DNA from 4 places in the Paenibacillus borealis genome. Region 2 is predicted to be linked to each of the others. Evidence: riboswitches for the same ligand, from Rfam matches in the RefSeq annotation. Region 2 holds a riboswitch; each other region holds the start of a gene.
The links. Region 2 has a riboswitch for cyclic di-AMP ahead of PBOR_RS00490 (C40 family peptidase). Riboswitches for the same ligand answer to the same signal wherever they lie in the genome.

Region 1: it holds a riboswitch for cyclic di-AMP, as region 2 does, so the genes downstream of both, PBOR_RS19030 (APC family permease) here and PBOR_RS00490 (C40 family peptidase) in region 2, are expected to answer to the same signal.
Region 3: it holds a riboswitch for cyclic di-AMP, as region 2 does, so the genes downstream of both, PBOR_RS25680 (hypothetical protein) here and PBOR_RS00490 (C40 family peptidase) in region 2, are expected to answer to the same signal.
Region 4: it holds a riboswitch for cyclic di-AMP, as region 2 does, so the genes downstream of both, PBOR_RS35535 (alpha/beta fold hydrolase) here and PBOR_RS00490 (C40 family peptidase) in region 2, are expected to answer to the same signal.

What each region holds. Positions count from the first base shown of each region.
Region 1 is NZ_CP009285.1:4,566,507-4,570,038, reverse strand. It holds gene PBOR_RS19045 (ATP-binding protein) at 1-30, shown strand, start outside; gene PBOR_RS19040 (DsbA family protein) at 124-879, shown strand; gene PBOR_RS19035 (disulfide oxidoreductase) at 876-1,310, shown strand; cyclic di-AMP (ydaO/yuaA leader) riboswitch at 1,537-1,696, shown strand; gene PBOR_RS19030 (APC family permease) at 1,824-3,532, shown strand, end outside.
Region 2 is NZ_CP009285.1:100,036-103,567, forward strand. It holds gene PBOR_RS00475 (4a-hydroxytetrahydrobiopterin dehydratase) at 160-435, shown strand; gene PBOR_RS00480 (c-type cytochrome) at 542-898, opposite strand; gene PBOR_RS00485 (GNAT family N-acetyltransferase) at 1,025-1,510, opposite strand; gene PBOR_RS00490 (C40 family peptidase) at 1,760-2,251, opposite strand; cyclic di-AMP (ydaO/yuaA leader) riboswitch at 2,257-2,400, opposite strand; gene PBOR_RS00495 (C40 family peptidase) at 2,787-3,215, opposite strand; cyclic di-AMP (ydaO/yuaA leader) riboswitch at 3,273-3,411, opposite strand.
Region 3 is NZ_CP009285.1:6,052,866-6,056,397, reverse strand. It holds gene PBOR_RS25685 (hypothetical protein) at 1-484, opposite strand, end outside; cyclic di-AMP (ydaO/yuaA leader) riboswitch at 610-776, opposite strand; cyclic di-AMP (ydaO/yuaA leader) riboswitch at 1,134-1,320, shown strand; gene PBOR_RS25680 (hypothetical protein) at 1,417-1,818, shown strand; gene kdpF (K(+)-transporting ATPase subunit F) at 2,170-2,247, shown strand; gene kdpA (potassium-transporting ATPase subunit KdpA) at 2,317-3,532, shown strand, end outside.
Region 4 is NZ_CP009285.1:4,284,495-4,288,026, reverse strand. It holds gene PBOR_RS18025 (MarR family winged helix-turn-helix transcriptional regulator) at 211-897, opposite strand; gene PBOR_RS35535 (alpha/beta fold hydrolase) at 1,011-1,820, opposite strand; cyclic di-AMP (ydaO/yuaA leader) riboswitch at 1,828-1,960, opposite strand; gene PBOR_RS18015 (ABC transporter substrate-binding protein) at 2,140-3,450, opposite strand; gene PBOR_RS18010 (carbohydrate ABC transporter permease) at 3,518-3,532, opposite strand, start outside.

The DNA of each region.
Region 1 (3,532 bases), 3.7 Mb from region 2:
GAAGAGGCTGCGGCAACAAAAGCTGTATAATGTAGGGTTTGCCAAGGAGAGAACTTTAATTATATAATTTTAAAGTAACTTATCTTTTATCACGACAGTCCTACGGACGGAAAGGAACTCTCTTTGAGCAAATCGAAAAAGAACAATGTCGCGCTTCCCCAGATGAGCAAGCAGGAGAAACGCCGGGCAGAGCAGGAGCAGCAGAAGCAGAAAACGAGAATTCTGATCGTGAGTACAGTGGCCTTAGTCGTTATTATTTTTGTAGGGTTATTCATGCTAGCCTCGAAGGACAGCTCAACTGCAGGATCCACTGCGGATCCGGTGGATTTCAATTACAGTGAAATGGCGCGGCTGGGTAAAGAAGATGCTCCAGTCAAAATCGTCGAATTCGGCGATTACAAATGTCCGGCTTGTGCCCAGTTTACCGGGGTAATCAAACCGCAAATCGTTCAGGAGTATGTAAATCAGGATAAAGCAGCCTTTTATTTCGTGAACCTGGCCTTTATCGGTACGGATTCGAGAACAGCCTCACTTGCGGCACTCTCCGTGTACCATCAGAACCAAGAGGCCTTCTGGAAATTCTTCGATGCCATTTACGCTAACCAAGGCGCAGAGAAGGAAGAATGGGCAACACCGGACTTCCTGGTAAGTCTTGCACAGCAATTAGAACTGCCTATTGATTTCGACCTGCTGCGTAAAGATATTGAAGACAAGACCTACGAAAGCGAACTGGAGAGAGATATCCAGCTTGGCACAGACACTGGAGTAACCAATACACCGAGTTTGTTTGTAAATGGAGTCAAGGTGAATGAACCTTTTAATATGGAGGAAATTGATGCTCAAATCCAAGTAGCTGCGGAAGCTGTGGCTGCACAATGAATAAATTCTCTGCATTCTGCCGTCGCAACTGTCTCTACTTGGCCTGGTTCGTCTCTGTTGTTGCTGTAGCTGGAAGTTTGTATCTCAGTGAAGTACTGAAATATGAGCCCTGCAAGTTATGCTGGTTTCAGCGGATATTCATGTACCCGCAGCTGTTTTTGCTCGGAATTGCCACTTACCGGGGAGATAAACGCATTATCCCTTATGTACTTCCCCTCAGTATTATCGGCGGGAGCATTTCCATTTACCACTATGCGGAACAAAAAATTCCGGCACTCAGCAAGGTGCTTCCATGTACGATTGGTGTGCCGTGCAACACGGATTATCTGAATTTTTTCGGATTCATCACCATCCCGCTGCTTGCACTCATTGCGTTCGCTTTGATCACAATTCTGCTATGGACTGGACGCAAAGAGGAAGCAGGAGAGTAAGAAGCCGTCAGGCAGAATGAAGAGTATATATTTCCCTTAAATTAAGTGTAAATTAATCAGCAGAAACGCTGTAAAATCACGCGATAAAGGGATAATGAAAGAGAATGAAAGATCAAGACATACCGGATCATGGATTTGGTTGTTTTGGTTGTTTTTCATTCTTTTTTCATTTGTTTCAACGCTTTACGGAAGAGGCATTGTAGATTAATATTAGTCCTTGTGAGAAGTTGAATATGCGCTGAATTTTCCGGAAGGAAAAACGGGGGAACCAAACTTGGCCGAGTGCCAACGGGGTGAATCGGAAGCGGGTCAGCAGACTCGAAATCCGTAGGGCTACCACAGCCCGAATCCGCCAGCTAACCTCGTAAGCAATAGTGGGATAATGACCATGCACTTAGGCATGCGGATCATTTCCGTATGCTTATTTTTGTGCCTGCATTTATGAAATCCACTTATGAAAACAGCGCGCGGTACTGCCGATTCAACTTAACAAAGAGAGGAACTGTTACTACAATGGTAAGCAAGGTAAAACGACTATTGATCGGGCGTCCGATGAAGTCGAACGAACTCGATCATGAAAAGTTATCCAAGGTGAAAGCACTGGCTGTCCTGTCTTCTGATGCGCTCTCGTCTGTAGCCTACGGAACAGAACAAATCTTAATCGTACTCGTAGCCGCAGGTTTTACAGCTATCTGGTACTCATTGCCAATTGCACTAGCCGTATTGGGCCTGCTGGCCATTTTAATCCTGTCCTATCGGCAGACCATTTTTGCTTATCCGCAGGGCGGTGGCGCGTATATCGTCGCCAAAACCAATCTCGGTGTGCATACCGGTCTCTTGGCCGGCGGTTCTCTGCTGGTCGATTACATTCTAACCGTTGCGGTAAGCGCCTCGGCGGGGACAGATGCGATCACATCAGCGTTCCCGGGTCTTCATAATCATAGTGTACTTATAGCGGTTTCTGTTATTCTGCTCTTAACGATTGTCAATCTGCGGGGTGTTACCGAATCAGCTTCCTTCATAGCCATTCCGGTATATCTGTTCGTAGTCTCCATCTTTGTGCTGATTATTGCCGGAGTCTTCAAATATGCAACCGGCGGAGCTCATGCCCAGGTTCCGGAGATCGGATCAGCGGTATCGAATGTCAGTATGTTCCTCCTGCTTAAGGCATTCAGCTCCGGCTGTTCGGCCCTGACCGGGGTAGAAGCAGTCTCCAATGCGATCCCTAACTTTAAAGCACCTGCTGAGAAAAATGCGGCCAAAACGCTGATGCTGATGGGCCTGATTCTCGGTATTATGTTCACAGGGATTACGCTCCTGGCTTATTGGTACGGCATCATGCCGGATGAGAAAGCAACGGTTGTGTCACAGATTACCGAGTCTACTTTTGGCCGCGGCGGTTTGTACTTCTTCATTCAAGGGATCACGGCGGTAATCTTGTTCCTGGCGGCAAATACGGCCTACTCGGCCTTCCCGCTGCTGGCGTTCATGTTCGCCAAAGACAAATATTTACCGCATGCCTTCATGGTGCGCGGCGACCGGCTGGGATTCTCGAACGGCATTATTTTCCTCGGTGTAATGTCGGCTGTGCTAGTAGCTGCTTTTCACGGAAATACCGAAGGCTTGATTCCATTATATGCAGTTGGGGTATTCATTCCATTTACACTTTCACAGCTTGGCATGATGGTACAGTGGTACAGAACCAAGCCTAAGGGCTGGCAGAGCAAATTCGCCGTGAATACGGTCGGCATGCTCACAACCTTGACGATTACCCTGATCTTCATTATTACTAAATTCTCGAGCGTGTGGATGGCCTTCATCTTCCTGCCGCTTGTAATCATCGTATTCCACCGGATTCACCGCCATTATATGAACATTGCAGATCAGCTGCGCATTTGTCCGGCAACGGATAAACCTTGTATTAAAGGAAGTACAGTGGTGGTTCCCGTTGCCGGTGTTACCCGCGCGGTACTGCATTCCATCAGCTATGCGAAGTCATTGACTGAGAATGTAGTGGCTGTATATGTCGGATTTGATGAAGAAGAGATTCACAAAATGGAACAGAAGTGGGAAGAGTGGAATCCCGGGGTGCGCCTGATTGTACTCCGCTCGCGTTACCGCAGCATCATCCGCCCGCTGGTGAAATTCATCGATACGGTGGAGTGGAAAACCGCTTCAACAGACCACATTACGGTACTCATTCCGCAATTTGTTACGAAGCA
Region 2 (3,532 bases):
TTGGGATGAGAAGTACTATTTGCCGGGATTTAAGAATACATTAAATCGAAAAAAATCTTTGGCCTGGCACATCCCTTGGACTTTCAGAAGCTGAGGGATGTTTTATTTGAAGGATAGGACTGCAGTGGATATAGCTAATTAAGCAAGGGAGGAAACAAATTGCCAATTACAGAGGAAGAACTGCGGGAGCAGATCGGCAAGCTGGAAGGCTGGAAGCTGGAACAGGATATTATGGTGCGTAAATATATGTTCAATGAATATATGAAGGGAATTGCCTTTGTGGATGCGGTCGCCGCGATCTCAGAAGCTTTCGACCATCACCCGCATATCACGATTGATTACAAGACCGTTATTCTGCGTCTGCCTGTAGATGTGGAGAAGCTGGATATACGCCAGGCCAACGAAATTAATGAGGCTTTTGAGAAAAACCGTTAGAGGACAGGATCCTTATGGAAATAGCAGTACCGCCTGATCAATAAAAATGCCCGTGCAAGGATATCCGGATATCCTTTGCAGCGGGCATTTTGTTTCATAAAGATTATTATTTCTTCTCGGCCAGCCATAATGCGACGTTCGCAATCTCCTCGGGGGCTAGTTTGTCTTTGAAGGAAGGCATCTGCCCGCGGCCCTTGGTCACAATGCTGTAGATTTGTGCCGCGTCATGCTGTGCGCCCTCCTGCTGCAGGTTCGGCCCTACTCCGCCCTGAAGCTGATCCCCGTGGCAGGTGATGCAGTTGGCTTTCACTAGAGCCTCCGCACCGGCCGCGTCCAGCACAACCTCAGGCATTGTCGGTTTGTTCTCTTCCGCCACCTCGGCTTTGCCGGGCAAGGTAAACATTAAGACCACCGCAAAGGCACAGGCGGCAAAAAACAAACCGCTCATGATCCATTTCTGCATCTGCATCCGTCCCTCCATGTAAGCTGCTTCCTTCATTATAGCGGATGGTGAAGCGTTATCATAGCATTTGTGTCAAAAAAATGAACGAAATTCCTGCGAAATTTTCAATTCTATAGAAGTGGAATGCTATTTCTCATAGACCAAACAATAAAAAGGCTTATCGCCTGTTGGAGTTCTGCGTTCGTAGGTATCTGTTATGGTAAAACCGCATTTCTGGTAAGCACGGATGGCGCGCTGATTCCAGGTGAGAACCTCCAAATCGATCTCCCGTTCGGGATAGCGGACAAGGGCCGCCTGCACGATAGCCTTCATGAAGAGATGCCCCATGCCATGACCGCACAGATCGGGCCGCATGCCGATTCCGAGCCGGACTACACCCTCCATAGGGAACAGCTGGGCGAAGCCGCACAGGATTCCCTGTCCGTTCACAACAGAAACATATTGCTCGCTGCGCAGCTGCGGGTCACCGAACTCAATACCGAGTGCCTGCATCTGCTCCCAGGGCATCCAGCCGTAAATATTATACGGGGGCCTATAGTTCCACTCACAGATCTCAGCGGCATGCCGGGACTCCATAGGAACAACATAAAAAGTTACCGGGGAACTTATCATAAGCGGGAGGCCTCCTTTCAAGGGAACGTAACTTCATTCTATAAATATTATATACAAAACGGGCCATATCCGACGCAAAAACCTCGCGGAGATACAGAAACTTGACAAACGCCAAAAAATATTTTACGAAAGAGCAAAATTGGTGTTTTACAAATATAGAGCGGGGTAAGTAATTTTATAGACAAAAAAAATAAGCCCTCCTCCAAGATTTCGGCAAAAATCCTGGAAAAGCGCTTATGGTAGGACAAATTATTGCACATCATCATTGTCTTCGGAATCTGTAGCTACAGTCTTGTAAGCATCTGTACTCATAATCCGTTTGGCGCCAACGTAGCGGTTGACGTAGTAGCTGTCACTCAGCGAACTGATGGTTACACCACGCGAGGAAGAAGCATGTGCGAACTCACCGTCACCGACATAAATACCGACGTGGGAAATGCCTTTGCCGCTTGTATTGAAGAATACAAGATCGCCCGGTCTCATTTCGTCGCGGGATACGGCCGTACCCATCTGGTATTGGGAGCCGGATTGGTGGGGCAGGTTAATGCCGATCTTATCAAAAACATACATTGTAAATCCGGAGCAATCAAAACCGTTCGTGGATACACCGCCGGATACGTATTTAGTCCCGATGGCTTTGTCGATAACTTTATCCATTTTGGAATCCGCGAAAGCGCTTCCTGCTCCAATGGTGAAGATGATGGAAAAGCTTAGTACTGCGGCTGCTAGCTTCTTCTTCAAAAGTAAATACCCCTTCCAAATGCCTACGAGGTTAGCTTAAGGGTTCGGTTGAAGGTCCCCTATGACCCCTCTTAGAATAGGAGGTCAATTCACCCAAAGTTGGTTCCCCCGTTTCCCTAAATCGTTAGGGAACTCGGCACGACTGTTGATTAGGATTAGCTGTTACTCAATACATGACAAAACCTTTGTTAAAAGCGATTCAATAATTACAAAAATGTTACTAAAATCTCACTGCGATAATTGTAACAAAGACTAAGGCGCTTGGCAATCACTTATAACATATTAATGCATATTTTTGCGTTTTTTTAGAGTTATAGCTGTATAGAAAGACTCAAATTTACGTCCCGGGTGAGCTTTTAATGATTTTTTCTTTGAATTTGGGATAAAAAGGTGTTTCAGGGTTTGCAGATTTGTGTAAAAGGTAGAATAAGGAAAAGGAAAAACCCGGAAATGATTACGGCAATAATCAAATTCCGGGCTCGTATAAGTTATATTTAGATGTTAGAGGTAAATATTCGAGGAAATGTACAAGGGTTCAATCGTAAGCGACAGCCTGGTAAGCTGTTGTGCTCATCACTCTTTTAGCGCCAACGTAGCGGTTGGCCCAGTATGCCTGACTCAGCGAACTGATGGTTACACCACGCGAACTGGAGGATTGTGCGAATTTTCCATTGCCGACATAAATACCGACATGGGAAACTCCGTTGCCCAGGGTATTGAAGAATACCAAATCGCCCGAACGCAGATTACTCTTGGATACGGCTGTCCCTACACTGTATTGTGCCTTAGAGGTACGCGGCAGTGTAAGCCCGAGGTTCTTGAATACGTATTTGGTGAATCCGGAACAATCAAAGCCGCTGGTGCTGGTGCCCCCGGTTTTATATGCCGTTCCAATGGTTTTTGAGATCACAGTATCCATTTTGGAGTCTGCGAAAGCGCTGCCCGCTCCAAGTGTGAATACCATCACAAGACCCAGCGCTGCTGCGGTGCATTTCTTCTTGAAATTCTGACTTCTCAAAAGATGTACTCCTTCCAAGGCCTGCGAGGTTAGCTTAAGGATTCGGTAGAAGGTTCCCCTATGACCCCTCTAAAGCGAGATCAATTCACCCAAAATATGGTTCCCCCACTTCCCGGTGCAGGGAATTCGGCGTTTTGTGCACCAGAACAGTGACATATCGACATAAGATTAAGTACTTCGTTTACAGTAGCTGCATTAATCCGTTTGAAAGATTACAAATTTGTTACTAGTAGTACAGGCATCATTGTACCAAAGGATTTACA
Region 3 (3,532 bases), 2.2 Mb from region 2:
TGATGTGCAGATGATGGATCTGTTCAGCTTTAGCTATGCAGGCCGCAAGCTCAGCTTCATCCTCACATACGGCCGTATGCTCCAGCCAAACTGCATATTTGGTTCTCTGTACAATCGACAGGTGCATGGGGAAAGCTTTGTGGGACCGCAAAATGTACCAGCCTGGGGCCATGCTTTTCCACGGCTCTCTAAGGAATGTCAATAAAGGAAATCTTCTGTGCGCCGACCAGTCTTGCTCCTGCTGTTTATTTCGTATGCTTTGATAAACTTGGTGAATGATCTGCAGATTCGTACATGTAATGTGTGCTGAAGATGTACTGAACTCGGTCAATACTTCAATCTGACTTGCACCAAAGCCGTAGCCAACAATGTACCGCTGATCATGTTCTTCGTACCATAGAGCTCCGAAACTGGAGTGCGCGAGGCTTACCGGTTCTAATACATCAGGATGAATTCCGAAGTAATATTCTCTCTTATCGTTCATTTTCGCTGCTCCTTACTTAATGATAAGCTGACCTATAACAAAAAAACCGCAGCCAGCGTCGAGATCCTGGCTGCGGTTTTTGCGATTCCAGGTCGAAACAAAACCTTCGCAAAAGCGTGGCAAAATAAGGCTCTCTCCAGTGCTTACGAGGTTAGCTGACGGATTCGGGCGGTGAGAGTCGCCCTACCTGTGAAGAGGATTCTACATCTCTTCTGCGGATTCACCCCATATAGGCTTATAGCCTGTTGGTTCCCCCGTTTCCCGCTAAGCGGGAATTCAGCGTGCGTTTAAAAGGTATCATACGCTGAGCTTTTTGGTTTGTAAAAGATCAAGAATCGTCCTATATGATGGCAATAAGGCATATTGGGGGAGAAAGTGGAAACAATCCAGCTTAAACTCTTCTAAATCTCTATTTATCTGGAAAAACCGCTGTTTTTTTAGTCTTTTAATGCAATCTAAATGGTCAGAAATATATCTTAATGGTTCCTTAATAAGGAGATTAAAGAATTCGGATTAGCGAGAATAATGCTTATGAAAGCGGTAAAAGGCAATGATTTATTTGGATAATTGAGGAGATTTGAGGTTAGGAGCATTTTACAAGAACTCAGAGCAGGAGTATGATTCTACCTGTTTCCAAGGGGTTGAATTGAATAGTGATCCGCTTAATTTCCGTTAAGGAAAGCGGGGGAACCAGCAATCGGAGACCGATGTGAGAGTCGGGGGCGATTATGGGGTGAATCCAGGCCGGGTGCGACTGTTCGCAACCGGTACTGGTAGGGCGACTCTCACCGCCCGAATCCGTCAGCTAACCTCGTAAGCGTCTGGAGAGAGGAGAAGCAATGTGACCATTATGAGCCACAGGGGAGATCCTTAGTGGTTTTTTTGCTATGTATTTATTGATAGTTGTTCATGGTCAGGAGGGAGAAGACAAAATGCTGGATAAAGATGAGTATGTACTGGTGTGCGCTCCGACTTTGGCAGGTGAACACTTTATTGAATTATTGACGGAAAAAGGAATCAAGGTCGCGGGGTTAACAAACAATCCAGATAAGAGAAAACGACTGGAGAACTTGGGGGTTGAGCAAAATATTGTCGTAGATTCTCATGACGAGAGAACCTGGGGGATTCCTCCATTTTCAATTGGGAAAGTATACCTGTTTGAGAGTAACCTTGCGGTTTGTTGCCGATATCTTCAAATGTGCCGCCCTTGGACGTCAAAGTCCATTTTTGTCATCACTACCTCTGTCCATCCCAGACTTGTCTATAAAGGGCTCGGAGCGAACTACGTTATTTATTCTCATAGTGGTAATGTCCATTTTCTTGCAGATCAATAACTCAGCACGGTAGACGGACTTAAGCAATGTCTTAATGTAATCTTTATTCTCTCATGAAAACTCTAACCCTGAACTAATGGCGGAAATGATACGCTATATCACAAGTTAAACAAACATATACGGGGAGCAGAAGAGGCAAATCAAGAAGAATGGGTTTTAAAGGAATAAATACGGCTGATCTAATCAATAATACGAAGGCTAATACTAGGCTGATTTCAAATTTAGGAGAGAGGTGGCAAAGGCGATGATGGATGTGTACATGGTGGCGGCACTCACAGTGATATTCGGTTTGTTTTACGCGTTTGCAACGTGGTGTGAGCACGTTGTTGACGATAAAGGGGAAGCGGAACAATGACTATGGTTTTGATAGCAACCTTGCTGTTGTTTCTGTACTTGGTTTACGCCCTGATTCATCCGGAGAAATTTTGAGTTTTCTGAGATAAAGAACAGTAACTGTTAAAAAAAAATCAATAGCTTTACATTTAAGGAGGGGCATTCGTGGGTATCCTGCAAATCGTCGTAGTTATTGCCATACTGCTGCTGCTGGTCAAACCGGTAGGAACTTATCTGTATCATGTATTCTCAAATGAACCAAACCGGACAGACCGGATCTTCGGGGGCTTTGAGCGGGGGATTTTTAAGCTTAGCGGACTAAAAAAGCATGGAGGCATGTCATGGAAACGGTATGCCCTCAGCTTCCTGACAACCAATATTGTGCTGGTAGCATTCGGTTATCTATTCCTTCGTCTGCAAGGCGGACTGCCGCTTAATCCAAGCGGAATTGGTGAAATGGAGCAGACCTTATCGTTTAATACGGTAATCAGCTTTATAACCAACACCAATCTGCAGCATTACAGCGGGGAAACCGGGGTCTCTTATTTCTCTCAGATGGCTGTTATGACGATGCTGATGTTCACTTCGGCTGCGAGCGGATTTTCCGTGGCGGTTGCTTTTGTCAGAGGGATTACAGGCCGGAGTTCAGTAGGGAACTTCTTCCAGGACTTCGTCAAAGCCCATACCCGGGTCTTCCTTCCGCTGGCGCTGCTGGTTACACTCGTAATGGTTGGGCTGCATGTGCCGCAAACGCTGAAACCTATGCTTGAGGTAACCACTCTTGAAGGACAAACCCAGCAAATTGCCATCGGACCTATTGCTTCGCTGGAATCGATCAAGCATCTTGGAACCAATGGCGGCGGCTTCTTCGGAGCCAATTCGGCTCATCCTTTTGAGAATCCGAGCCCGCTTACGAACGTGCTGGAAATACTCTCGATGTGGCTGCTACCGGCTTCGCTGCCTTATATGTACGGCAAGTTTGCCAAGAATAAACGTCAGGGCTGGATGCTGTTCAGTGCCATGATGACGTTGTTTGTACTGCTTCTGGGTTTGAACTATTATGCAGAATCCCAAGGGAATCCGGCAATCAACGCCATGGGCATTGACGCCTCGCAGGGCAGTATGGAAGGGAAGGAAGTCCGTTTCGGTATTGCGCAGAGTGCACTGTTCACTACCGTGACCACTGCAGCAACAACGGGCAGTGTCAACAATATGCATGATACCCTGACGCCGCTTGGAGGTATCACTCCACTGGCACTGATGATGCTAAACAATGTATTTGGAGGCAAGGGTGTAGGACTGGTCAACATGCTGATGTATGCCATTCTTGGCGTCTTCCTGTGTGGATTGATGGTTGGCAGAACACCAGAGTTTCTCGGGC
Region 4 (3,532 bases), 4.0 Mb from region 2:
TTGTAATATAGTTAGAGTTCTAACTATCGATTGAATACGGACTTTGCGCCGCACCAAATAGACCCGTAACAAGGACATTGCGGGCTTGGTGTGCGGGAATGGACTTAACCTTAATTCAAATTCATTACTTACGCTGAAAAGGTATTGCGCTGCCTCTGCCCTGCTCTTGCGGAAAGACAGCGCCTATGCTTCTTATAGAAAATGTTCTGCTTACTTATCTTCCGGTTGGTCTGAGTTGTCTTTCGGGGCATCTCTTCCATCTCTGGAAGGCCAGCCGAACCCGTTCATGCCGCCGCCATGACCTTCCCTGCCAAATCCGGGGAATCTTCCGCTAAAGCGTCCGTCATCCATATTTCCCCACATTCTGCTCATTTGTCCGCGCATGGCCATCAGCTTGTCGAATTCCTCTGTCCCGATGCGCTCCTTGGCGGCTTCCATCCACATGGCCATTACGTCACGATCTGCATCTGTTCCAAGCTCTTCCTCTAGGGCTGTAATGACGCGGACCAGGTATTCACCGAAAGCTGCCTGTTCTTCTGGAGACAGGACTGAAAATATGCTGCCGCCCTCAACCTCTTGTCCCTCTTCCGCCTGTCCTTTGGGCGTGAGATAGATCAGCATGATACGTTTGTCTGTCTCTGAAGGTCTGCGGGTGATATATTCGGCCTTCTCCAGTTTGGCCAACAATTCATTAAGGGATGATACACGGATGTCCAGCATATAGGATAAATCTTTAGTGCTGATTCCGTCCTTCATCCGCAGAAAAGCCATAATCCTGCCTTGCCCGCGTGACGTATCAGCCATGGGACCCACAGCGGCGTGGTTCTTCAGGTGTTGTCTCTGCAACAGCCATTGCAGCTTGGCAAGCTTGTCGTACAATTCAGCATTCATATTCATTATGAATCCTCCCCGGGATATATTAACGGTACCTGTCAATCAATATAACGGTACCTGTTGGATTTATTATAACGGTACCTGTTATACTTGTCAAAGATTTTCTACAGGTGCCGTTAATAAATTTTCCGCTGGAAGCATTGCTGGTCTTTCAGGTAATCAAGCAGCAGCTGGTTGAAGTGCTGCGGCTGGCATAAATGGCTGGGATACATGGCGTCTTCCAGTATTGCCAGCGTGGCGAGCGGATATTTGGCCGCTGTTTGTCTCACCTGCTCCAGAACCCGCTCATTCTGATTGCCTGATACACAAAGAACGGGAACCTGCAGCCTTAGTGCAAACCCGTAGCTGTCCGTATGTCTTAGTGCCAGACGCTGTTTAATCAATTCTGTTGTCCGTTCATGGACAAGCTCTCTTCTCAGAATATGATACGCAGACAGCCATTTGTTATATGTAATGCGCAAAGACCGGATGAACATTTCAGCCGGAAGATAATGGGCGACCCATGCGCAGATTTGAAAGAGCTCCAGCACTTTGCTGCCTTTGGCCGTATAATCTCCTTGGAAGTAATTGTCCACCAACACCAGATTAATTACCCGTTCCGGATTCAGATAGGCAAATTTCTGGGCGAGCACAGCGCCGCTGGAGCAAGCTACGATGACGGCCCGTTCTACGGACAGCCCATCCAACAATCCCTTCAGATCTTCACACTGCGTGTCTACGATCCGGCTGATCTCCACATCCATTTTACCGGATTGTCCATTCCCTCTTAAGTCAAACAAGATTACTTTCGCCCGCTTGCTGAAATACTCCGCCTGAGGCTCGAACAGATGATGTGAAGTCGAATAATCATGAATAAAAACAATGGGCAGACCACTGCCCGACACCTCGTAATAGAGGGTGGTTCCATTGACGTCAATATACGGCATTACCTGTGCATCCTCTCATGTCGCTTACGGGGTTAGCTGCCGGATTCGGGCTTGAAGAGTAGCCCTACTCGATTTCTCGAGATTCACCCCTGAAAACTTGGTTTCCCCGCTTCCATTACGGAATTCAGCGATTACATATATTTTTGCGGATATAGATTAACAGAAACTTCAGTATAGCCCATATTCGTCAAAGAATGAATAGCATAGGTGAATTTGCCCATGAGGCGCAGAAGCCAGCGGCAGTGAACCCAAAAAACAGAGCAGCGATTCTCCCGTTTCCGGAGATTCACTGCTCTGCTTGTTTAAACATCATCCCTCATTAGCGGTTTAGAATGTCATCCACCTCTTTGGCGAGGGTGTCCAGGCTTTCCTGGATTGGCAGGTTCTCCAGCCAAATATCGTTAATGCGCGTGCCCATCAGATCTTCAATCTCATGGTAGGTGCCGGTCATCGGACGCATTTTGCTGAATTCCAGCTCATCGGAAGCGACCTTGTAGCCAGGGAAAGCAGCTATGGTCTCTTTCATCAAGTCTGTGTCCAGGGAAGTAAGGCGGGTCGGAAGATATCCGGTATTGGCGGAAGCATACGCCGCCTGTTCGGTATCCGACAGCCATTTCATGAATTCGAAAGCGGCCGCCTTCTCATTATCCGTTCCCGTATTCGCCAGATACGTATTCGATCCGCCGACCGGGACGCCCCGTTTGCCGTCTTCTCCGGCAGGGATCATCGATACGCCAAGATCAATTCCACTCTCTGCGGCCATGCCTGCGAAGGTTTTGTAGCCGCCGACACTGGAGAAGATCAGCGCTGTGCCAGGATTGGCAATGGAGGCATAGTAGGCATCCTTGTCCGTGACCCCGAGTACTTTGATCAGACCCTTGGATTCCAGATCCTCAATGAAGGTGATTAGCTTCACTGCGCCTTTGCTGTTGATATTGGACTTCGTCTCATCCTCATTGACCACACTGGTATCCGAGTACGAATGCAGCAGCGCCTCCATCACCCAGAAATCATAGTTGAACAGGTACATCGGCGGCTGGCCGGTAGCATCGTATGCGGTCTGCAGATAGGCCTCCAGTTCGGCAAAGGTCGCCGGACCGTTCGGATCCAGCCCCTCTTTAGCGGCGAGCGTCTTGTTTACATACATCACGGGTACACTCCGCATATGCGGAAATGCGTACAGGTCATCGCCCAGATACAGGTTGCCAAGGTCGCCGATTTTGAAATCCGAGGTGTCGAACTTGTCCGTTTCAATGAACGGTTCCAGATTGGCAATAATGTCACTGTCGGCAAAGCCCTTAGTCATGGCTACTTCATCAATAAAAACATTCGGCAGCGTACCCGCTATGGCTGCGGCGTTGATCTTCTGCTGCATTTCCCAGTAATCGCCCTGATATTCGGCATTCACATGGATGTTCAGCTCGGCTCCCTTGGTCTCGTTGAACTGGTCCACCAGGTTCTGGTTCACATCCTCCACGGCGGAGGTCCAGAAGTTCAGTTCGAGGACGGAATCACCTTTCTCATAGGCCGCTACACTGGATTCGGCTTCGGTGGTGGCACAGCCTGCAAGTACGGCGGTCAGGGCAATAGTGGCGAGCAGCGGAGTAACTCTTGTTCCCCATACATTCATTATTCGTTTCTCCTCCATGAACTGCTGTATTTGGTATTCAACATGCAAGGCCGCAGGCTCAATCCCGCTACTTCACTCCCAT